2 linked regions of the Syntrophobacter fumaroxidans MPOB genome follow. The protein of the gene in region 1 interacts with the protein of each later gene in a pairwise test. Links are inferred from orthologs where the notes say so. Each region holds a gene or a part of one and is shown in the gene's direction. Other genes may lie near its edges.

Region 1 (12,085 bases):
TGGATTCGACCTCCCCTTCGACCATCCTGGAGATTGAACGTCGGCTGCCCATGGCGGAAACCTTTTTCATCGAGGCGAGCAAATCCGGCGCAACCGTGGAAAGCCGGTCGCTCGGCGAATACTTCCATGCCCGGATGAGAGCCGTGAAAGGGAAAGGTGCGGGGGTACATTTCGCGGTCGTCACCGATCCCGGGTCCGTCCTGGTGAAGCTGGCGGAGGAAAGAAACTATCGCGGCACCTTTCTGAATTTCGCAGACATCGGTGGGCGCTACTCGGCCCTGTCCTTTTTCGGATTGGTGCCGGCGGCGCTGATGGGGCTGGATGTCGAGGAAATTCTCGCCCGCGGCCTGTCCATGATGGAAGCGTGCGGGCCGGACGTTCCCGTGAAGAAAAATCCCGGCATGACCCTGGGCGTGGTGATGGGAGAAATGGCCCTGCGCGGCCGCAACAAACTCACCGTGATCGCTTCCGAATCACTCTCGGCCCTCGGCATGTGGCTCGAGCAACTGATCGCCGAAAGCACCGGAAAGGAAGGCAAGGGTATTGTCCCAGTCGTCGGCGAACCGCTCGGCGATCCTGCGGTGTACGACGATGACCGGTTGTTCGTGGTCCTTTGCCTTGAAGACGAGGTGGACGGGGTCCTCGAATCTCGAATCGACGCCTTGCGGAAGGCGGGGCACCCGGTGATCGTCGTCCCGATGGCCGACCGGCTGGATCTGGGCCGGGAATTTTTCCGCTGGGAGATTGCGACCGCGACCGCCGGGGCGATCCTGGGGATCAACCCTTTCGATCAACCCAGCGTGCAGGAAAGCAAGGACATCACGAAGCGGTTCCTGGAGCAGGTGCGCGACGAGGGCTGCCTGGTCGAGGGCAAGATTGAATTGGGGGATGGTCCCCTGCAGTTTTACGGGATTGCGCCGGGCGCGGCTTCCGCGGGGCAGGCGTTGTCCCGGTTTCTGAAGGGAGCCCGAAGCGGCGATTACCTGGCCTTTCTCGCTTATCTGCCTGAAGCCTCCGGTGTCGAGCCGGGCCTGCGGAATCTGCGCGGCCTGGTGAGGGACCGGCTGAAGCTGGCCACAACTTTGGGCTTCGGCCCCAGGTATCTCCATTCCACGGGGCAGCTGCATAAGGGGGGGCCGAATACCGGGGTGTTCCTGCTGATCACCTGCGACGACCCGGAAGACGCCCCGATTCCGGGGCAGCCATACACGTTCGGGGTATTGAGACGGGCCCAGGCGCTGGGCGATTTCGAAGCCCTGGCAAAGCACGGTCGGCGCGTGCTGCGGGTGCACATCGCCGGAAATCCGGTCAAGGGCCTGGCGGCCCTCGAGAAAGCGTTCAGAGAGGCGCTTTGACGGTGATGTGGATAGACGGTGCGTGACCCGGCGGTGGGAAAAACGGGAGAAGCTGAGACGTGATGACGGAATTTCCGGAATCGGAGCGCAAGAGAAAGAGCAAGCTTTCCGCGTCGATCCTGTCGGCGGATTTCGGGAAGCTTGCGGAAGAAGTCAAGGCGGTGGAACGAGCGGGAACGGATTGGATTCACGTGGACGTTATGGACGGCCATTTCGTGCCCAACATCACCATCGGTCCCGATGTGGTGAAGGCCATCCGCGGCGTCACCGCCCTGCCGCTCGACGTTCACCTCATGATCGAAAAGCCGGAGCGGTACATCGAGGCTTTCATCCGGGCGGGGGCCCACTACCTCGGGGTTCACGCCGAAGTCTCCCCGCATCTGCACCGCACGGTTCAACGCATTCGCGAGCTGGGGGCCAGGCCCGTGGTGACCCTCAACCCTTCCACCCCCCTTTGCGCCGTCGAAGACGTCCTCGGCGACATTGACATGGTGCTTCTCATGACCGTCAACCCGGGGTTCGGAGGGCAGAAATTCATTCCTTCCATGCTTCCCAAGATACGCCGATGCCGGGAAATGATCGATGAGTCGCGGCTCCCGGTGCTGCTCGAAGTGGACGGAGGAGTGAACCGGGGCACGATCGACGACCTGGTGGATGCGGGAGTGGACGTCTTTGTGGCCGGTTCGGCGGTTTTTGCCGGGAACGACTACGCCCGGAACGTCAATGGTCTGGTGGAGCGCATGCGCTAGGCGGGTACTGCGGGGGGGGGCCGAAGGCACGGGGCTATGGGCTCCCGGCATGACGCCGCGCCGGGTGTGGCGCGGCTCGTCGCGGGCTGTGGTCTTTATTCCGAAGACAAGCCTTGACGGCGCTACGGCTCCCTTTAAATGAAAACGCTCCAACAAGAATCCGCCTTCGGGAAAAACCCCCGAAGGCGGTGGTCAACGACGGGCTGAAGATTACTGGGGCATTGGCCCTCTGCCTCCGCCTTTACCCCTTGCCCCGGGGCCTGCGCCCGAGCAGAATTCTTCTCTCGTCAGGGTGCCGTCCTTGTTGCCGTCCCTGTTTGCGAAGTTCTGTTCCGCATTCCCGCGCCGATGAGGTACCGCCATGAACTCGTCCTTGCTCACCATTCCATCGTGATTGGTATCCAGCTTGTCGAACCGTTCCGAACACCTCATCATGGGCCGCTGAGCGGATTGTGCCTGGGTGCTCTGAGCCGCGGCCAAACCGGTCCAAAACACGGTGAGTGCGATCAACAGCGCCATACCCAGTGCCGTCCGTCTTGATGCTTTCATGTTCCACTCCTTTGCTGACGTTCGAGCCTTCATCCCGAATGCGCCCGGCATGCGGGGCTCTCGCTTCGTGTCGGTGTTTGGTCCGGCCGGGTTGTCGGAGAAAACGTACGGACGGGAGCGCAGCGCAGAACTGGGGTTCCGCTTCGGGATGGTCCACGGTCTGACTCCAATCTAGACACTGCCCGTTCGATGTCAATCGGGGATACGACTGGTGCGGATCGGACCGGTTTCCCGCGTTCTCCCCCCGGGTGACTCTCCGCTGTGAGGGCTCAGTCTGAATGTCGGCGGCCTTCCCCCGGTGGAAAACGGAGGAAATCCCGTCCGGAGCGACGCTTTTTGTGGATTCCGCCGCGTGCAAGGGCGAAAATGGCGTATGGGCTGAGTCCGCTCAAAGCCGCGGCACGCGCATGTCGGAAGTCTTGCCGTTCCATTCACCGACAGCGGACGTTCCACGGGAACGTCGCTGCCGTTTGTTATGCAATCAAATAGCCAAAGACGAGGGACGTTCCACGGGAACGTCGAGGAAGGTGGCCAATGAAACTCATCGAGGCATGCTGCACTCACGGGGAACTCTGGGAGATCATTCTCTCTTCCATCAAGGAAGCGATCATCCTTTCGGACACGGCGGGACGCGTGCTGAGCGCAAGCCCCGCCGTGGAAAGGATTCTGGGGTATAAGCCCCATGAGCTCGAAGGCGAGGACCTCTCCCTTCTTTTCACCTCCGAAGACGTTTCGTGCCTGTGTCCCAACATCCTTCACCTGGCCGTGAAGCATCGACGGTTCGACGGGGAGCTCATGCTGGTTCGCAAGGACGGGTCGCGGTTCGTCTGTTCGATGTCGGTCGAGCGCCACGTCGACCCGGAAGAAGGGAAGGAGATTCTGCTGTTCTGTGTCGAGGACGTGGAGAAGCGCAGGGAATTGGAGCGGACCGCCGCCGGAAGCCATTACCAGGACCTGATCAAGATCGCGAACGGGATCGCTCACGAGATCAGGAACCCCCTGGTCAGCCTGGGAGGTTTTCTGAACCGGATCTACAAGACCCACTCCGGGGATGATGAACTGATGAAATACCATGACATTTCCATGAGAAGTCTCAGGCGCATCGAAAACCTGATCGCCAAAGTCGAGCTCTTCGCCAGGCTCCCCACGCCTCAACTGGAGGAGACCGTCATTCGGGATTTGATCGAAGAACTGGCAAAATCCTACGAGGACGAGCTGAGAAAACGCAAGATCGAGCTGCATCTGACAGTCGACGATGCAGTGCTTCTTGTCGACCGGAACCTGATCGCCAAGGCGCTTGCCATTATCATCGAGAACGCGATCCAGGTGTTGCCCGGAGGCGGGCGGATAGAAATCCTGTCGAGGAGCATGTCCGATCAATACGAGTTGAGCGTCATCGACAACGGCCCGGGAATATCCGCGGACGATCTGCCCTATGTTTTCAATCCCTTTTTCAGTACCAGACCGGACGGGGTGGGAATCGACCTGGCAGTGGTCCGGCGGGTTGCGGAAACCCACGGCGGATGCGTCGGGGTCATTTCGAGCCCGGGTGAGGGGGCGACCTTCTATCTGAGGCTGCCCGTCGAGAGGCGTCGATCCATCCGCACGATGCGCCTTTCCGAAGACCACGGGGTCAAACCTACACTTTTCACTTTTCACAAATCTCCATGAACCGGGGGCTCACAACGAAGAATCAGGAACTCCCGGACTGATGATATCATCACCTCACACGAATGGTCATTCCCTGCGGGCACGCTTGAACGATGAAGAGCGGCCCCGCCGCTAAGTCGCCCGAAACCTCCCGATTCTATTTTCCATGTATTTTGCCGGTTGTCCGGTCGATAGGTTCCGGAAGCCTCAGGGACGGACCTGCGGGACCGAAGCATCGCGCCTGCGGGACCGAAGGGGGGCGGGTTGAAGGAAACGATGGTTCCTCCGGACTCCTGCCGCGCCTGGAAGGACATTCGTGAATTCAATATTCCATCCGATCCGAGATTCAGAGAAGAGAGATAAATCAGATCCAGTCAAGCGGATTAGCATCTAAGTTGCGTTATTTGATTGGAGGCAATCATAAAGGCCAAGTCAAGACGAACCATAATCTCACTCATTTTCTTGATAATATTTTCAACATTCAATGGAGTCATATAAATGAGTAAATGACAAAGACTGTCCATTGTGTCATAAGAAATACATTAGAATTTTTTAACAAAAATCTTAAAAAAACGTGTTGACATTGCCATGCTATTCTGTATCGTAGCCATCTAATGACTTATGAGTCATAGAGTGCCAGTCATAGAGTGCCAGTCATAGAGTGCCAGTCATAGAGTGCCAGTCATAGAGTGCCAGTCATAGAGTGCCAGTCATAGAGTGCCAGTCATAGAGTGCCAGTCATAGAGTGCCAGTCATAGAGTGCCAGTCTCAACCGAGTGTTTTCCGATCAGCAGCAAAAGGAGCGATCATGTTCAAGCCGGGACGATTCAACGGAAGTCTATTACTGCTCGCTTTCGCCATCAGTCTTTTCCTGAGCGCAGGTGGGGTGCGGCTTGCCGTGGCACAACCCTGCAACGGGATAGGTCAAAGTGTGCCGGGAGAAGTCAATATCCAGCCTCAGTGGGAACCTGCGATCATCCCACCGACTGAGAACCTTTCCAGCGAGGGTTGTCTGCTGGTTGGCACTCACAATTTCACTCCATCTGGCGGATCACCCCCATACACATGGCAAGTGGATGTGGGTACCGTGGAATACGAGGTTGATCCGGAAACCGGCACTTTGAATCTCACGGTCGATGAGAGCGATTGTGGCGCCGTCCACGTTAACCTCTTTGATGGTATGGGACGAAAGGTCTCCACATCTGCCTGCATAGACCTGAACAGCCAGTGGGTAAGAACCGGCGCACAGGGGTGTTGTGACTGGGGCAGTGTGTGTGCCGTCTGCGTCGACGGTGCCTTCAGGTACGAAGTCTGGATAGCTTCTCCGGGGATGTGCGGAAGTACCGCTACCTGCGGTTTGAGTTCCCCCTGCTCGGCTTGTCAGCCCACCGGTAAGGATTTCGTGGGGTGGATAAAGATTTGGACGAGGACATGCAAGTGAAAAGCCCCCGGCATTTCCGGAAGAGCAAATCGACAGTGATGGCGTGGAAGGCTGCAGGAATGATTTCACGAACTCTTGCGAAACACAGAGGGTCATGAGCACTCACGCACGAGCCTTGTCGGGAACGGGCCAAGCTCGCACTGAATCATGATTTGGTTGATGGTTATGTCGCTCATTTAATTAAGGCATCGTATCCAGCTTGTTCCGGTGTTCTTGCGCGCGGCTGAATTTGAAGCCGGTTCGGCACAGATTCTTCTTTCCTGGCGGAGAAGGAGCCAACGATGGCAAATAAGATATTTCGCAGATCGGCACGGTTTTTCCTGTGTGTGTTTGTACTCTCATGCCCTCTCGTCTGGGCCGGTTTGCCCGTCGCGCCCGGCCTCAATTCTCCGGGAAACGACACTTGGGTCCCGTTAACGGAAACCGCTCGAATCGAAACCGCCTCGGCGGCGCGCTGTCTATTGGCCGCCCACGCCGGCGGCAAGGGCGCAACCGGGCTTTCCCCGAGCCCGGGGCACGGCGAAGCGCTGAGCGCCAAGCCGGCCCTGGAAGACCTCGACTACGGGGTGGACACCGAAGCGTTCTTTCCCGGCGGAGACGTGCTGGGGGGGACGGTGAGCATCCTCACCGGAAACGCCGTGGAGACGGCGGCCGATCTTGCCTACCCCTCCGCCCACCGCTTGGGGCTGACCTTCGGGAGGACTTACAACAGCCGGGCCGAAACCTCGGGGATCCTCGGCACCGGGTGGACCCACACCTACGGGGCGAGCCTGACGCCTCCCGTCTCCCCCGACCCCTATCTCAAGGTCGTCGACTCCACGGGCCGTGCCAGGTATTTCACCGAGGAGAGCGCCGGGGTCTACAGGGGCGCCTTCAACGATCACACCAAAGTGCTCGTTCTCGTGAACGGCAATTACGCCTGGTACCCGCTGGACGGCACGATATTCATTTTCTCTCCCACGGGTTTGCTGCTCCACATCCAGGACATCGCGGGAAACCGGCTGAGCCTCACCCACGACGCCCAGAACCGCCCGTCCACGGTGAGCGATCCATCCACGGGCCGAGCACTCACCTTCAGCTACAACGGTTCCGGGCTGCTCGAAACCATCACCGGGCCGCTTCCCAACACGACCTCGACGGGGACCGTCGCGACCTTCACCTACGATGCAAATTCCAACCTCACTTCCGTGCTCTATGCGGACAACTCGGGGTTCACTTACGAGTATGCCGACGCCAACGACGTGCACAACCTGACCCTCACGCAAAACAAGGCCAACCATACCCTGTTCGAATGGACCTACGACGCCCAGGACCGGTGCGCCTGGCATCGGAGCCGGCGCGCCAGGGGATCGTTTTCCGTGAGTTACGTGAGCGACACCCAGGTGGACGTGACGGATCCGTACAATTGGGTGCGCTCCTACACCGTCGCAACGGTTGCGGGGAGAAAGCGCGTGACGGCGGTGGTGAATCCGGCCTACCCCGGCGACCCTGATAAGGCCGCCAACGCCCCGTATGCGGCAAGCAACGCCCTTGCCTGGACCTATGATGCGAGCACGGGAAACCTCACGGACGCGACCTTCCCCAGGGGAGTCGTCAACCAGTTTCGGAACTTCATCGTGCGGGGCTATCCTCAGACGGTGATTCTGGCGGCGGGGAGCGCGCAGCCCCGCACCATCGCCTACACCTGGCATCCGAGCATGAACGTGGTGCTCACCCGCACCGAAGCCAGTGTGCTGGGAGCGGGCAACAAGGAGACGATCTTCGATTACGACGATCCGGCGGCCGCGGGTGACGACCCGGCCGTCTACAACGAGAGCCCCACGAAGTTGCTCTACCGCAAGATCGAGAAAGGCTACCGCAAGACGGTGGCGGGAACCGTGGCGTCCTACGAATACGTTACGGCCCTGACCTACAACGCCGGGGGACAGGTGCTCACCATCGACGGGCCGCGTTCGGGAACCGGCGACACGACGACCTTTGCCTACGATGCGACGACGAACGATCTCTTGTCCGTTACCCGGCCGCTCGTTGGGGCCACGGTGTTTTCCAACTTCGACGCCGCGGGGAACCCGCGAAAGCTGACCGACGTCAACGCCCAGGAACAAACCTTCGTCTACGACAGCCGGGGAAGGATAAAAGAAATCCACAACACGGCCGACTCGAGCGTGCGCACCGTGACGTACAACGTCGCGGGGCTTCCCGCGACGCGAACGGACGAGGACGGGGTCAACGAGTCCCACACCTACGACAACACCTACGGGCAGCCCCGGCGGGTGACCGATCACGAGGGTAATTATGTAAAGACCATTTTCAACGCGGCGGGCAATCTCACGAGCGTGCAGCACCTCACGGCCGCCGATGAAATCACCAGGGAGAGGACCTGGAGCTATTCGGGTTCGGACTATCCGGGGCTTCTTTTCAAGGAATACGAAGCCGACGGCGTCACCCACACCCGCACCCAGTACGACGCCTCGGGCAACGTGCGATCCGTTGTCGATCCCAACGGGAACCAGACCGACTACGCTTACGACGCGTTCAACCGGGTGATTTCCATCACCCGGCCCGGGAATGCCGTGACCCATTTCGAATATGACTCACAGGGGAACCTCGCCAAGGTGGTCGATCCGGAAGGCGATCCGGCCAATCCCGCCCTTGGCCACACCACCACCACCACCTACGACGACATGGGGAACCTCATCGGGGTCGGTTCCCCGGATTCCGGGACCACGACTTACGGGTACCGGCCGGAGGGGACCATCTGGTGGAGGATAGACGCGAGAAACATCCAAACGACCTATTCGAACGACGCCCTCTACCGGATCAACCAGGCGAGCTACCCGGCCGTGGGGGATCTTGCCGCCTACACCGTGACGTACTCGCACGACCAGCGCGCAAACGGCAAGGGGCATCTGACCACCGTCACGGATCCTTCCGGCACCACCCTTTTAAACTACGACGCCCGGGGAAGGCTCAAGGAGAAGAAATCCACCGTTTCGGGGTTTCAATTCACCCTCTCGCGCACGTTTTCCCCCGCGGGCCGAGTGAACCAGCTGACCTATCCGAGCGGCAGGACGGTGACTTACAGCCGCGCGGGTTGCGGATGCAAGCTCACCGGGGTGAGCACGACCTACGGGGCCGAATCGGCCACGACCATCCTCGAGAACCTCAGCTACCAGCCCTTCGGCCAGGCCACCGGCATGGGCTGGGGAAACGCCGGGAGCGTGGTGAGCGAATACGATCTCAACGGGCGTCTCACCACGGCAAATCGCGGCGCTCCCATGCAGCGCGACTTCACCTATTACCCCAACGGGCAGCTTCACACCGTCGCGGGCACGGCCTCCACGCCGTGGGTGAACCGCGTCTACGCCTACGATACCCTGGACCGGCTGAGCCTTGCCGAGCGCCCGCAGCTGACCAAAGCCTACGACTTCGACTCCGCGGGAAACCGGCTGCACACCATCGTTGACGCCTCGGTGAGCGAAACTTACGCCTACGCTGCCGGAACGAACCGCCTGAGCGCCGTCGCGGCCGCGCAGGGCAAAACCTTCGACTATGACGCCAACGGGAACACGATCCTCATCGCCTCGGGAACGAACCGGGTTTTCACCTACAACCAGGAAAACCGTTTGATCGGCGTCGCCGAAGACGGGAACCCGTTAGGCACCTACGTCTACAACGGGTTCGGCCAGAGGGCGGCAAAGACCGCGGGAGGGGTCGCGACGCTCTATATCTACGATTTTAGCGGGAACCTCGTCTGCGAGGCCGAGGGAACCGGCGGCGGCATTCAAAAGGAGTACATCCACCACGGGAGGAGCCGCCTTGCGATGGCCGATCCCGGCGCCGGGGCCGTTTGTTCGGGGAACACCAAGGTGTGCGTGTACTTTACCCACAACGACCTCCTGGGAACGCCCGAGTTCATGACCGATTCCACCAACACCGCGGTCTGGGAAGCCGCCTACGACGCCTTCGGCGAAGCGACGATCCATCCCGCTTCCACCGTCGTCAACAACTTCCGTTTCCCGGGCCAGTACTACGATGCCGAGACGGGCTTGCATTACAATTGGCACCGGTACTATGATCCCAAAACCGGAAGGTACATGACCCCTGATCCCATCGGGCTTGCAGGGGGGATCAATCCTTACACTTATGCGGAAAACGACCCGATCAATTTCATTGATCTCTACGGACTCTGGCGGTTTCCCGACTATGTATCAATTAACTTTAATATAGCAATCCCAACCCCGTGGACAGCCACATTGCTTGGAGGCACCGCACAGGTAGCTTTGGATAGATATGGTAATTTTTACGCGGGGCCCGGTGGAACTGTTGGAAAAGCGGCAACAGTTTTTTCTCTTAGCGCGACAGTAGGATGGTTGGATACAAGCGAAAAGCCCTGCGAAAAGACATTGGATAATTTCTTGTCTGGTCATAGCTTCAACGCTGGTGCGGGATTCTGGGGGGGCGGCGGGGAAACATGGACCCCTGGTGTCGGCACCGGCACGGAGGTCGGCTTTGTATCCCCTCAAGCTGGGGCAAGTTACCATTACTCTTGGAAAGTAACAAAATTCGGATTCGGGTGGTAAGATAAGGAGTTGAGAATCCAATGAAAAATGAACTGGGTACTTTGATGATCGCCTCAACTTTCTTATTGGGCGGGGTAGCGTGCTTCTTTTTCCCAGATAAAATTCAGACGGCAGCCCTTAAATACTTCGCCCGATACCCATCAGCTGCCAGACTCAACCCATTTCTTGAGTGGATGAAGAGTCACAGCTATATTATTTCTCTGCGGATTGTCGGATTCATTGGAATAGCAGTATTTTTTCTAACTCTAATAGCTTTCGCTAGAGGAAGGTGAACAGTATCGGTTACGGGGTCAAACCTACACTTTTCACTTTTACACCCGAATCGACGACCGGAGCTGTCGAAGGGGTTGGCGGTCAGTTCTGCGAACACTGCAATTCCTGGCTGTCCCGACAGAAATCGATATTCTCTCCTGGGCGCCAAGGGGCTGTTTTCTGTGAGCTGCGTGAGCGGCAGCCAGGCGGATGTGGCGGATTCCTGCAATCGGATTTGCTCTTACGCCGTCACAAAGGTTGCCGGCAAAAGGCGCGTAACCACCGTGGCGAATCCCCTCCTGGCCGGGCGATCCGGCCAATCCCGCCCTTGGGCACACCACCACGTACACGTACGACGACATGGGGAACCTCATCGGGGTCGGTTCCGCGGATTCCGGGACCACCACGTACGGGTACCGGGCGGAAGGGACCCTGGTGTGGAGGATCGATGCACGAGGCATCCGCACGGACTACACCAGCGACCTTCTCTACCGGATCAAGGAGGCGAGCTACCCGGCCGTGGGGGATCTTGGCGCCTACACGGTGAGCTACACCTACGACCAGCGCGCAAACGGCAAGGGGCATCCGACCACCGTCACGGATCCTTCCGGCACTACCCTCTTGAACTACGACGCCAGGGGAAGGCTCAAGGAGAAGAAATCCACCGTTTCGGGGTTTCAATTCACCCTCTCGCGCACGTTTTCCCCCGCGGGCCGAGTGAACCAGCTGACCTATCCGAGCGGCAGGACGGTGACCTACAGCCGCGCGGGTTGCGGATGCAAGCTCACCGGGGTGAGCACGACCTACGGGGCCGAATCGGCCACGACCATCCTCGAGAACCTCACCTACCAGCCTTTCGGCCAGGCCACCGGCATGGGCTGGGGAAACGCCGGGAGCGTGGTGAGCGAATACGATCTCAACGGGCGTCTCACCGCGGCAAATCGCGGCGCCTCCATGCAGCGCGACTTCACCTACTACCCCAACGGGCAGCTTCACACGATCGCGGGCACGGCCTCCACTCCGTGGGTGAACCGCGTCTACGCCTACGACACCTTGGACCGGCTGAGCCTTGCCGAGCGCCCGCAGCTGACAAAAGCCTACGACTTCGACTCCGCGGAAAACCAGCTTCACACCATCGTTGACGCCTCGGTGAGCGAAACTTACGCCTACGCTGCCGGAACGAACCGCCTGAGCGCCGTCGCGACCGCGCAAGGCAAAACCTTCGACTATGACGCCAACGGGAACACGATCCTTATCGCCTCGGGAACGAACCGGGTTTTCACCTACAACCAGGAAAACCGTTTGATCGGAGTCTCCGAAGACGGAAACCCCTTAGGCACCTACGTCTACAACGGGTTCGCCCAGAGGGCGGCAAAGACGGCGGGAGGGGTCGCGACGCTCTATCTCTACGATTTTAGCGGGAACCTCGTCTGCGAGGCCGAGGGAACCGGCGGCGGCATTCAAAAGGAGTACATCCACCACGGAAGGAGCCGCCTTGCGATGGCC
Region 2 (12,120 bases), 2.3 Mb from region 1 along the record:
GAGCGCGTCGCGCTTTGCGGACAGGATATTCCGTTCCGGCATGGTCCTACACTTTGACGCGTTCCACGTAGCTGCCGTTGCGCGTGTCGATCTTGAGCGTTTCTCCCTCTTCGATAAAAAGAGGAACCTGGATGATGAAACCGGTTTCCATCGTGGCGGGCTTCGTAGCCCCCGCCGCGGTGTCGCCCTTTATCCCGGGGTCGGACCGGATCACCTTCAGCTCGACGAAGTTGGGAAGGCTGATGCCGATCGGGCGCCCCTGAAACATCAGCATGCTGACGACGAGGTTCTCGATGAGATAGTTGGTGGCGTCTCCGACCTGGGCGGCGGACATCTCGATCTGCTCGTAGGAAGTCGTATTCATGAAGTGATAGCTGTCTCCCTGCTTGTAGAGAAACTGCATGTCCTGTTCTTCCAGATCGGCGCTCTGAAACTTGTCTCCCGACCGGTAGGTGCGGTCGAACTGCGACCCGGTGATCATGTTTTTCAAGCGACAGCGGTACAGGGCCTGCCCTTTGCCCGGTTTGGAGAATTCGAAATCGACGATGATGTACGGCTCTCCGTCCATTTCCAGTTTGAGGCCCTTGCGCAGGTCGCCCGCGGTCAGTGTGACTCCCATGTAATTTCCTTTCTTTCGGATTGATTACCCAAATCAAATTACCTATTGTAATGAAATGTCTTTGAATGGGTCAAGACGCTTGATCCGGCGACCGTTTCGATTCCGTACGTTCAAGACGATGCCCCATGGATGCGGTCGCCGGCCGTTCTTTCAATCCAACATTTCGAAGGAGGCAACCATATCATGAGCGAGATTCTCTCCGTTAAAGCCAGAGAGATCCTGGATTCGCGAGGCAATCCCACCGTCGAAGCCGAGGTCATCCTCGACAGCGGTTATTCCGGCACCGCCGCTGTCCCTTCCGGGGCTTCCACGGGCTCCAGGGAGGCCCTCGAACTGCGTGACGGGGACCCCGCCCGATACCTCGGCAAAGGAGTGCTACAGGCGGTTCAAAATGTCAATGATGAAATCGCTCCCAAAGTCATCGGCATGGACGGGCGCGACCAGGTCGGCCTGGACAGTTTTCTGATCGAATTGGACGGAACGGAGAACAAGGGCCGCCTGGGTGCAAACGCAATCCTTTCCGTGAGCATGGCCGCGGCCAAAGCGGCGGCGGCCGAGTGCGAGCTTCCCCTGTACCGGTACCTGGGCGGGGCCATGGCCTCTCTTCTTCCGGTGCCCATGATGAATGTGATCAACGGCGGCGCTCACGCCGACAACAACGTGGACATCCAGGAGTTCATGATCGTTCCCGCGGGCGCGCCGACCTTCGGCGAGGCCCTGAGAATGGGAGCCGAGACCTTTCACAACCTCAAAAAGGTGCTCAAGTCCAAGGGATTGAACACCGCCGTGGGTGATGAGGGCGGGTTCGCTCCCAACCTGAGCTCCAATGAAGAAGCCATGGAAGTGCTCATGCAGGCTATCGAGGCGGCCGGGTACCGACCGGGCGAGGACATCTACATCGCCATCGACGCCGCGGCCAGCGAATTCTACAAGGACGGCTCCTATCACATGAGCGCCGAACAGAGCCCGACGAAAAGCGCCGAGGAGATGATCGCATTCTACGAAGCCTGGGCAGGGCGCTATCCGCTCATCTGCATCGAGGACGGCATGGCGGAAGGCGACTGGGGCGGGTGGCAGGCGCTCACCCGGAAGCTCGGCTACAATGTCCAGTTGGTGGGCGACGACGTGTTTGTGACGAACACGAGCATCATTGCAAAAGGCATCGCTGACGGAGTGGCCAATTCGGTTCTCATCAAGCTGAACCAGATCGGCACCGTGACCGAGACCCTCCAGGCCATCAATATGGCCTTCAAAGCCGGTTACACCGTGGTCATCTCCCACCGCTCGGGAGAGACCGAGGACACGACGATCGCCGACCTGGCCGTCGCCACCAACGCCGGTCAGATTAAGACGGGGTCCCTTTCGAGGTCGGAGCGGATCGCAAAGTACAACCAGTTGCTCCGGATCGAGGAAGAGCTCGGGGCTTCGGGTTGCTACGCCGGAATGTCGGCGTTTCGAGTCTAGTGCGCCCGGCTCACGGCAGTTTGCGGAAATGACGGGACAGGGCTTGAAGGGTTGCCGGCGTCACGGGTGCTGCGTCTCGAATCGGCTCGAACCGGTGAGCTCCGGTATCGAACGGAACCGTTGGACGGCTCGCCATTGCCGCGGCACGCCTTGAGGCGAACCGGTCGGAACCCGTCTTGAGGTGAACTACATTGAGGTGAACTAGCCCTTGACAGGATCCCGCATTTCCGGTACAAAGAGCAGATCATGTTCCGGCGGCATACCCAAGTGGTAAGGGAGCGGTCTGCAAAACCGTTATTCAGCGGTTCAAATCCGCTTGCCGCCTCCAGAAAAATCAAGGGGTCACGGTCCCGGTACCGTGGCCCCTTTTTTGATTTTTCTTCCGGTTCAAAAATATCGATTGATTTTTCGACGTCCCGAACGGCCTATGGCCGCCGAACGACGGGATCGTTTGCCTGGGTACGCATCCTTTCAATTTGCGCGGGAAAGCCATGAACGGGCGTAAAGAAGCGACGTTGTTCGTTCCGTGTATCATCGACGGCATGTACCCCGAAGTGGGTGAGGCCATGGTCGAGGTACTTCGAAGACTGGGAGTGGAGCTGTGCTATCCCGCCGGCCAGACATGCTGCGGCCAGCCGGCTTTCAAGGCCGGGTACCGGAAGGAAGCCGTGGTGGCGGCCAGGCATTTCATCAGGACCTTCGAAAGTGCCGGGACCGTTGTCTGCCCATCCGGGTCCTGCGTGGCCATGGTTCGGCACCGATACCCGGAACTGTTCAGGGACGACCCCGGGTGGCTGGAGAAGGCCCGCGCCGTGGGCGGGCGGGTTTTCGAGCTGACCGAATACCTGGTGGACGTGCTGGGGATCGAAGATGTCGGAGCGCGATACCGCGGGAAGGTCACCTATCACGATTCCTGTGATCTGCTGCGTGGTCTCGGAGTGCGCGAACAGCCCCGAAAGCTGATCGGGCGGGTGCGGGATGTGGAGTTCGTGGAAATGAAGGACTCCGAGCGGTGCTGCGGTTTCGGAGGCGTCTTCTCGTTCAAGTACGGCGACATCTCGACGGCTATCCTCAAGGACAAGGTGAGGAACATCCTCGATTCCGGGGCGGACACCGTGGTTGGATGCGACATGGGTTGCCTGATGAACATCCAGGGGATTCTCAGCCGCACTCGGCATCCCGTTCGGGCGATGCATATCGCTCAACTCCTGGCAGGCTCCAGCGATGCCCTGCCGTCACCTGCCCGGCGGGTTCCTCACCCGCCGTGTCGGTGAACACTCCGGGGACTCCGTATGACCCGCATAAGGACCGAACTGTTCAGGCAGGAAGCCGGGAAAGCCCTCAATAACCGGCACCTGCAGGAAGCTTTGAGCGATTTTCAGGAGCGCATCAGCAAGGCCACGGCCACCGCCTTCTCCAGTCTTTCGGATGCGGAGGGGTTGAGGCTGGAAGCCCGCCGGGCCCGTATGCGGGCCATCGAAAACCTCGACGTTCTACTCGATAGGCTGGCTGACAAAATTCTCAACCGTGGAGGCCGGGTCTTTTTTGCCCGGGATGCCCGGGAAGCCGTGGAGTATTGCCTTGAGACGGCCAGGCGGCTTGGAGTGAAGAAAGTGGTGAAGGGCAAGTCCATGGTCGCCGAGGAAATCGGCCTCAACGAGGCTCTGCAGGAGGCCGACATCCAGGTGTGCGAAACGGACGTGGGCGAATTCATCGTCCAACTGGCGGGCGAACCTCCTTCTCACATCATCGCCCCCGCGGTTCACAAGACAAAGGTGGAAGTGGGCCGGCTCTTCTCGGAAAAGCTCGGGATTCCGTACACCGACGATCCCGTTGCGCTCACTCGGGCGGCCAGGAATGCGCTTCGGCAGAGATTCCTGGAGGCGGACATGGGAATTTCCGGCTGCAACCTGGCTTGCGCCGAGACCGGCCACATCACTACGGTTTCCAACGAGGGCAACATTCGCATGGCCTCGACCTTGCCGCGGGTGCATATCGCCATCATGGGCATGGAAAGGATCGCGGCGCGCCTCGAAGACCACGACGTCCTGCTTCGCCTGCTCTGCATGGGCGCCGCCGGCCAGAGGCTGGCGGGCTATGTCTCCTACCTGGGCGGTCCGAGGCAGCCCGACCAGGAAGACGGCCCCGATGAATTCCACCTCGTCGTTCTCGACAACGGCAGGTCCAGGATCCTCGCCGATGAGGATTTCCGGGAAATCCTGTGTTGCATCCGCTGCGCCGCGTGCCTCAACGTGTGTCCGGTGTACGGGAAGATCGGGGGACACGCCTACGGACACGTCTATTGCGGTCCGGTGGGCTCGGTCCTGACTCCGCTGCTCGTGGGCGTGAACCGGGCGAAAGACCTGTGTCTCGGCGAGACCCTGTGCGGGGCGTGCCGGGACGCGTGCCCTCTTCACATCGATATTCCCGGGATGCTCCTGCGGCTGCGGTCCAAGCTCGCCGACGGGGATGACGGGTGGGGCGTAAAGCGTGAGCGGCCCGCCGAAAAGCTGTTCTTCACGCTGTGGGCCGGACTCGTACGGTCACCCGGTCTCTACGCGCTTGCACTCACCGCGGCGGCTTTCCTGCAACGGTTGCCGCCGGGCGCAAAGGACACCATAACCCGGCTGCCTTACCCGTTTCACGAGTGGACGCAAAGCCGCGACATCAAGCGTCTCGATGGACGAGCCTTCAGGAAACGGTGGAAGGAACTCCGATAGGGGAAGAAGATGAAGCCGAGCGAGGCGACGGACCGAACACGATTCATGCAAAATGTCAGACGGGCTTTGGGATTTCCTCCGGGGCGGAGAGAAGTCCCCGCAGGATTGTTCCGGGACAGGCCGGATCGCGAGGTTCTGCGGGCGATCCACGATGCGAAAACCCGCAGCCGGGACTCCCGCCTGGAACTGCTCGAGCTGCTGAGAGAGAGGGCAGGTCCGCTGAAAATCGGCGTGACGGCGGTCGAGGACGCCGGGGCCGCAGCCCTGGCCGTCGCGCGGCTGGTGCGGGAAACGTGCCCGGAGTGGGGTGTGGAGAAGCGCGTGGCGGTGTGGCGGCATCCGTTGCCGGCTCGCCTGGACCTGACGCGCATTCTGGCCGACTCGGACGTGCCCGTGTTCACGGCCGGCCTGTGCGCTCCCGGGCTTGAAGGCATGCCTGCGGAAGAATCACTAGAGCACATCCGCAAAAACGTGGTGGAATCCTGCATCGGAGTGACGGCGGCGGATTATTGCGTCGCGGACACCGCGACCCTGGTGATGAAGACCAGACCCGGTCAGCCCCGGATGCTCTCCCTCGTTCCTTCCGTTCACATTGCGGTGATTACCCTGGATCAGATTCTCGCGGACCTCCGGGAGCTTTACGCGTTCCTGAGATGGGAAGCCCGGGAAAGGGAAGATGAAGGGCTGACCAACTGCTTGACGATGGTGACGGGTCCGAGCAAGACGGCGGACATCGAGCTGTCCATGGTTCACGGCGCACACGGACCGCGCGAGCTCCATATTGTGGTGATCATCGGCCCCGCTGCTTCAACAGCGAACTGAGCGCGCGGCGGGCCTCTCGAAATACATCCCTTGCTTTCGCGGGGAGACTCCATGCTCTTGGCTCTCGCCGGCCGCGGCCTGATGGCCGCTCAGTCCTCGAAAGAGGGTAGAACAGAGGCCCGTGCAGTTCGGAAGGAATGTCTACGGGAACACGGCATTTCGTGGGAGCGCTCGACCCGAAAACGGGGTCCATGCCCGTCCCTGGATTCCGAGCTCCCCGTTCTCCGTCCTCGAAAGACGTTTTCATCTCAGTCCCCGCAAGTGTGAATCCGTCAGGAATCGTCTTCTGTGCTCTTGAATATAGACAGTCCCTCCCGTTTCGCAAGCGGGGAGAAACAAGAGCAAATCGCAGGGTCCGGGTGAACGCCGACGCGCGCGCGGCTCGCTCGATCCGGCGCTTTTCGCGGATCCGCACCGCTGCATGGCTGCGATGGCCGGTGGAGCGGAACGATGTGTCATCCAACTCTACGGCAGCTTGTCGATAACGCACTGGGCCAGCTTCCTGGCCTGCTCCAAATCCTTTGTGCTCACCCTGACTTCCACGACCGCCCGGTCTCGAAGCAGGACCCAGAGCTCCACCGTGTTGTCGACCCTGGCCCAGAAGGCCTCATCGCCCATGCCTTCCGCGGGATTGACATTCTTGCGGACGACTTTTTGCAGTTTCCATTTCTCGGGCTCGTAGACAACAATGTCCGCAAAATTGCCTTTGAGGTTGCGATAGGTGCACCCTTTCTCGCCACTGATCGAGACGTCTTCCCGCGGTTCGCCCCTGACGGTTCCGAAGACGGACTCCACTTCCTCTCGGGACAGGATGCCGCAGGGCTTGAGGGAGGCGAGATCGACACGCCGGTTTACGGACGCGGAAGCCTTGCCCGCGGGTGAAGGCGTGGGATGATTGGAAAGCGTGGTGGAAGCCGCCGCCGGTTTCTGCGGCTTGTCGGAGGAACTGCTTTGGCCGCAGCCCGGGGAGCACACCAGGAAAACGGTGAGAGCCAGGAGGACCGTCAGCGTCCGCGGCGTTTGCATGGTTCGAGCTCCTTTTCTCGGGTGCCGTTCATCTCGCCCGATCCGGGCAGGCGTTCCAATGCCGAAAGCTTATACCATGCCAGAAAAGAGATTCTTGTCAAGCAGGCGGGACCGGGACAAGGTGGGACCCGGACGACGGTCGCACACAAAAGTGGGCCAAACGGCAGCGCGGCCCACGGTCTCGACCCTTCCGGCCCGCCCGTTGGAGCCGATCGTGGTGTTTCATCGTGAGCTTCCGGCACACGGGGGCTCGCGGGGGTGAGGACATGGGGCTTTTCCCGGTTTTGGGAGGGGGCGCCGCCGCGTGCCGCTCAATTTAATGGAACTTCCCTTGCAAATGCTTCGGGATGTCTTTACAATTGGACCAAGATGTCTCTCTCGTTTATCAACGGCCGCGTTCTCCGCTGTGAAAAAGAGGAAGCTGTGCCTGGGATAGTTCGGGAGGAGGAGCATTGGGAAGTCTTGTGGGCTTTGAACGCAGGCCCGGGTTTCTTCAGGAGTAGTCTGTTTCATAAGTGTATCGTCAATCGCACAGCGGAGAGGATTTTAGTTTATGTCAATGAAACTTTATGTGGGCAACCTGTCTTTTCAGACTTCCAGCGAGCAGCTGCGGGAACTCTTCTCGCAGGTCGGCACGGTGGAGTCGGCCACTGTCGTTGAGGACCGTGAATCGGGACGGTCGCGCGGTTTTGGCTTTGTTGAAATGTCGACCAAGGAGGAAGGCCAAAAGGCCATCGCCGAGCTCAACGGGAAGGATTTTAACGGCAGGCCCTTGACCGTCAATGAAGCCAAGCAGAGGGAAGACCGGGGACGCGGCGGGCCCCGTGGGGGATCCGGCGGCGGCCGTGGCGGCTACGGCGGAGGTGGAGGCCGCGGCGGCGGATTCGGCGGCGGCGGTGGTGGAAGGAAGAAAGGCTGGTAATCCCGTCCGCTTTTGAACACCCTTCCCATCCCGAGGCGGGTGGGAAGGATCGAACGGGTATTCCCGGAAGAATTCAACATCTAATGGAGTCCGCTTTCGGGAGGGCAAACACGGAACCCTGTGGGCGTCGTCCCGTGTGACGGTCGGCTCTGCGCGCAGTGCTACCCCCTTTCACGGCGAATTCCATGAAGCAGTGGTGTGCCTCGATCACCCGATCGGTGGGCCGGAAGGTTTTCCATCCGTGCGGTCCGCTGGTCAGTATGGTCGGGGCGCAACCCGGGGGCGGCCCGCTTCGCCCTCGGAAGGCCATGACCTTTCAGCTTTCAACGAATCGCAAAGGTTCTTGTCGAGATTCCTGCTGATCGGAACAGGCCGAAAGCTCGCAACAAGCCCCGGGGATGTGGTCGGCTCTCGGGGCTTTCTCGTAAATTCCGGTGAGTTCGGGGCCGTCCCGGGAGAACCGCCTTACCTCAAGGACCGAGCTTGAAGCCCCGTGCCTGTCTCTCGAACTTCGGGAGGACTGAGGAAGACATCCTTCCCGGCGGCGTCCCGCCGCTTTCATCTGCTCATGTCGCGCGGACAATCGATCCTCCGGTCAATGGGAAAGGGGTTTCCGACATGGGTCCTGATTTTCCATCCTATTGAGATAACACTAAAATCGGGTAGCGGCACGTTCGAAGAATTTTTTGCGGAAGAAAAATGCTCTTGCCCCCCTTGTTTTGCTCAAAGGATGATTATAGTGATAGCCGTGATATTCAGGCTGGAGTGCTCATCCATTAGCTCATTATTAACGCAAAAGGAGAAGATACGATGGCGACGGAGAGAAGGGAAGTATGTACGTGTGACAAATGCGGCAACGAAGCGGAAATGACGATCACGTGCGAAATGGTGGAGATTCCCGAAGCGGGCGTCATGAAGAAGAAGCAGAAAGAGACGAGAGTCTGCAAGGTGTGCGGCAACGAAGCGGACCTCATCATCGACTTCGACGAATAGGATCGAACGGACGACATCATGGACATTCTTGAGAGCGCGCCCGGCGGGGTGCTCCTTCCGGGCGCGTTTTCCTTATCATGCGCCGCCGAATGCCGGGAAACCGGCTGCTGAAGCCGTGTGCGCGGATTCCCGATCGCGCTGAAGCGGCCTGAAGGTGCTCATAGAATCGCAATAATCGAAACTCCATCCATCCGATCAGATTTCCGCACGGCAACATGAATGATTCCTGCGCAAAAAACGGCCTGGATGAGCCGGACTGCCCGGGCATCAGGCTCGCGACGAAGAAGGTGAGTCATCGGCATCATTGAAGCGCAGGGCGGAATCGGGAGAAAAAGACCGTTCCCCGGGGACCGCCCCGGATTGCGATCCGGGGCGTCCGGGACGGTGAGGAGCATAACCCGGCGCAATCATTTGTAGCGTCACGTATAGGGAAGCTCCTGACCCGACGTCTGTTTTCGTGCAGCAATCCCCTGCTATTCATAGCGAAACGCCCGGCCGCGGATTCCCGGCGCCTGGTCGCTCAAAGGCATGGACCGGCGCGCATGGCTTCGGTTCATCTTTGCCGGGCGCTCACCGCGGAGCCCATGGATGAGCGGAGGCAACATCGTCCCCCTCCGCGTCGATGCATTTCTGCCCGCGGCGCTCCGGCAACCCGTGTCGCGACTCTCGAACCCACCCCGGCGTGGACGAACGCACATAGTGCTTGCGTCCTTGAGGAAACTCTCCTAAGCTCCTTCAACCTCATCATGTCGTTCGGACGCCCCGATTGCACGGAGGCAGACGCCCCGCACGGCGTGAAAACCCGGTGACCGCAATTCCCGTACCTATTTCGAGTCGAACGGATGGTCTGCCGAAGCAATCACAAGCTGGCTGCAAAATTTCGCAAGGCGGCCGCTCAACTCCCGAATCTCGTGCGTGCCGTATTCATGGTCTGGGAGGCGACCAGGGGCTGGACCCTTGCGTGGGGCCTGCTCGTGGTGCTGCAGGGCCTGCTTCCCGTGGCCAACGTGTGGCTGCTCAAGGTGTTGGTGGACGGCCTTGCGGCCGCGGTCGGCAGTGGGCAGCCCGCGCCCCGTTTCCGTTCGCTCCTCCTCGTCATCGTCGCAATGGCCGCCGTCACATTGGTCGCCGATGCCCTGCGGAGCCTCACCATCTGGATTCGCACGGCCCAGTCCGGCTTGTTCCAGGATCACCTGAAACACCTCATCCAGCAAAAATCCATGGAACTGGACCTGGCCTTCTATGAATCGGCCGAATTCTTCGACCGTCTGTACCGCGCGCAGTTCGAGGCGGGGTACCGTCCGATGATCCTGTTGGAAAACCTGGGCAGTTTGGCTCAGAACGGAATTACCCTCGTGGCCATGGCTGCGGTGCTCTTGCAGTTTGGACCCTGGCTGCCGCTGATATTGATCGTCAGCACTCTGCCGGCCTTTTGCGTGGTGCTGCGCCAGAACTTGCGCGAACATGAATTGTGGCTGCGCACAACGGTGGATGAGAGAAAGAGCAGGTACTACGATTGGGTGATGACCAGCCGTGAAACCGCTGCGGAGCTCCGCGTGTTCGAATTGGGGAGTCATTTCAGCGCGCTCTTCCGCACCCTGCGGGAGGCGTTGCGCCGCGACCGGCTTGCTCTGACCCGTAACCGGGCCCTGGCGGATCTGGGGGCGCGCATCGTGGGGCTGCTCATCACAGGGGCCGCCATGGCATGGATGGTCTGGCGCGTGCTGCTCGGCGCCATCACGCTTGGGGACCTGGCCCTGTTCTACCAGGCCTTCAACCAGGGCAAGCAGATGATGGGAGGGCTGCTGGAAAACGTCGGCCAGATTTACAGCAACAGCCTCTTTCTTGAAAACCTTTTCGAGTTCTTCCGCCTCGAACCGGGAATCCGCGAACCGGAAAGGCCTGTGAGCGCTCCTGCGCCTTTGCGGGAAGGAATCCGCTTCCGGCACGTGGCGTTCCGCTATCCCGCCAGTGAAAAGTGGGCCCTCGGGGATTTCAGCCTCACCGTTCCCGCCGGCAAAATGGTTGCTCTGGTAGGTCCCAACGGGGCGGGGAAGAGCACGGTGATAAAACTTCTGTGCCGACTCTACGATCCCGAGGCGGGACAGGTGGAACTGGACGGAGTAGATTTGCGATCCATTCCCCTGAGAGAGTTGCAGGACAACATCACCATCCTGTTCCAGGAGCCGGTGAAATACAGCGCCATGGTGCATGAAAACATCGGTTACGGAGAGCTTGGGAAAATGAAGGACTCGGCCGCCGTCGAAGTCGCGGCGCGACGGGCGGGAGCCGACGGATTCATCGAGCGCTTCCCGGACCGCTACGATACCTTGCTCGGGAAGTGGTTTGAGGGCGGGATCGATCTGAGTGCGGGCGAATGGCAGCGCATCGCTCTGGCTCGAGCTTTCCTGCGGCAGTCTCCCATACTGATCCTGGACGAACCGACCAGCTCGATGGATTCATGGGCCGAGGCCGACTGGCTCGGCAGGCTGAGGGGACTCGCGCAGGGGCGGACGGCCATTCTCATCACCCACCGTTTCACTACCGCCATGCGGGCCGACATGATTCACGTCATGGAGAACGGGGGCATCGTGGAGTCGGGGACTCACGAGGAACTGCTCCGACAGGGGGGCCGATACGCCGAATCCTGGCGACGGCAGATGCGAAATCTCGACCGGGACTCGACGCCGGAGCCGTGAGGGTCTCCATTGTTGATCCCGTCACGTCCGGAACGAGAAAAACCCGTGTCGGACGGGCGGATTCAAGACGGGCGCTTCACGGGCGGCCGGGATACGTTTTGCGGCGGCAGGGGGACATTCCGGAACCCCAAAGTTGACGGGGAGTGAACTTGAAAGCCCGGGAACCCGACACAATTGCCGGAATTCCATTGACCCCTGAATCCGGGTTGATCCTGAGATGCGTGCGCCACTACTCCGGCAGGGACGAAAGGACGCGAATCGCGCGGCAGCTTCAGGGCCGCCTCGACTGGGACGCCCTCCTCCGCCTGGCGGAGGCCCACAAAATCCTGCCGATCCTGCACGCGGTGCTCAAGGAATCCCATTGGCGCGAAGTGCCGGAATCCGTGCTGGAGACGATGAAGCGCAAGCATGCAGCCAATTTCGCCGGAAATCTCCTGCTGAGCTATGAACTGATCAGAATACTCGAAGCCTTGGGAAGCCGCGGCATCCGTTGCCTGGTGTTCAAGGGCCCCACTTTGGCCGTGGCCGCCTACGGAAGCATCGCCATGCGCCGGTTCCAGGATCTGGACCTTCTGGTTCGCAGGAACGATTTCCTCAAGACAAAGGACCTCTTGCGGGAAATCGGCTATCAACCCGCGCTGAGGCTCCCGGAAGCCTACGAAAAACATTTCTACCTGACGCGCTCGGAACACCATTTCGTCCGCAATGACGGCAAGGCGACGGTGGATCTGCACTGGGGACTGTCGCCGCCGTGCTTCTCCTTCTTCCAGGACCTGGATCGGCTCTGGCCCCGTAGCGTGACGGTCGCAATCGAAGGCGCAACGGTCAGGGCTCCGGGTATGGAAGACCTGCTCC

What was found.
Region 2: the proteins of rpe (region 1) and eno interact in binary tests that used the Escherichia coli proteins (3 or more experiments, as listed by UniProt). The link is inferred for Syntrophobacter fumaroxidans MPOB from one-to-one orthologs.

Annotation. Positions count from the first base shown.
Region 1 is NC_008554.1:2,375,403-2,387,487, reverse strand. The notes cover bases 354-3,260. They hold rpe (ribulose-phosphate 3-epimerase), read left to right. Parts: upstream 354-1,417; coding sequence 1,418-2,104; downstream 2,105-3,260. Other genes in these bases: SFUM_RS10085 (two-component system sensor histidine kinase NtrB), read left to right, coding at 3,188-3,260; SFUM_RS10090 (EF-hand domain-containing protein), read right to left, coding at 2,315-2,653; SFUM_RS10100 (phosphoglucose isomerase-related protein), read left to right, coding at 354-1,355. In the rest of the region: more of SFUM_RS10100, read left to right, coding at 1-353; more of SFUM_RS10085, read left to right, coding at 3,261-4,324; SFUM_RS10075 (RHS repeat-associated core domain-containing protein), read left to right, coding at 6,026-10,327; SFUM_RS10070 (hypothetical protein), read left to right, coding at 10,348-10,599; SFUM_RS23935 (RHS repeat-associated core domain-containing protein), read left to right, coding at 10,940-12,085. UniProt on the Escherichia coli protein: Catalyzes the reversible epimerization of D-ribulose 5-phosphate to D-xylulose 5-phosphate.
Region 2 is NC_008554.1:94,679-106,798, forward strand. Bases 1-2,942 are described here. They hold eno (phosphopyruvate hydratase), read left to right. Parts: upstream 1-802; coding sequence 803-2,083; downstream 2,084-2,942. Other genes in these bases: epmA (EF-P lysine aminoacylase EpmA), read right to left, coding at 1-42; efp (elongation factor P), read right to left, coding at 47-619; SFUM_RS00420 ((Fe-S)-binding protein), read left to right, coding at 2,575-2,942. In the rest of the region: more of SFUM_RS00420, read left to right, coding at 2,943-3,357; SFUM_RS00425 (LutB/LldF family L-lactate oxidation iron-sulfur protein), read left to right, coding at 3,376-4,803; SFUM_RS00430 (LutC/YkgG family protein), read left to right, coding at 4,849-5,625; SFUM_RS00435 (DUF3558 family protein), read right to left, coding at 6,091-6,651; rbp (RNA-binding regulator), read left to right, coding at 7,205-7,573; SFUM_RS00445 (hypothetical protein), read left to right, coding at 8,384-8,566; SFUM_RS00450 (ABC transporter ATP-binding protein), read left to right, coding at 9,409-11,265; SFUM_RS00455 (nucleotidyltransferase domain-containing protein), read left to right, coding at 11,454-12,120. UniProt on the Escherichia coli protein: Catalyzes the reversible conversion of 2-phosphoglycerate (2-PG) into phosphoenolpyruvate (PEP). It is essential for the degradation of carbohydrates via glycolysis.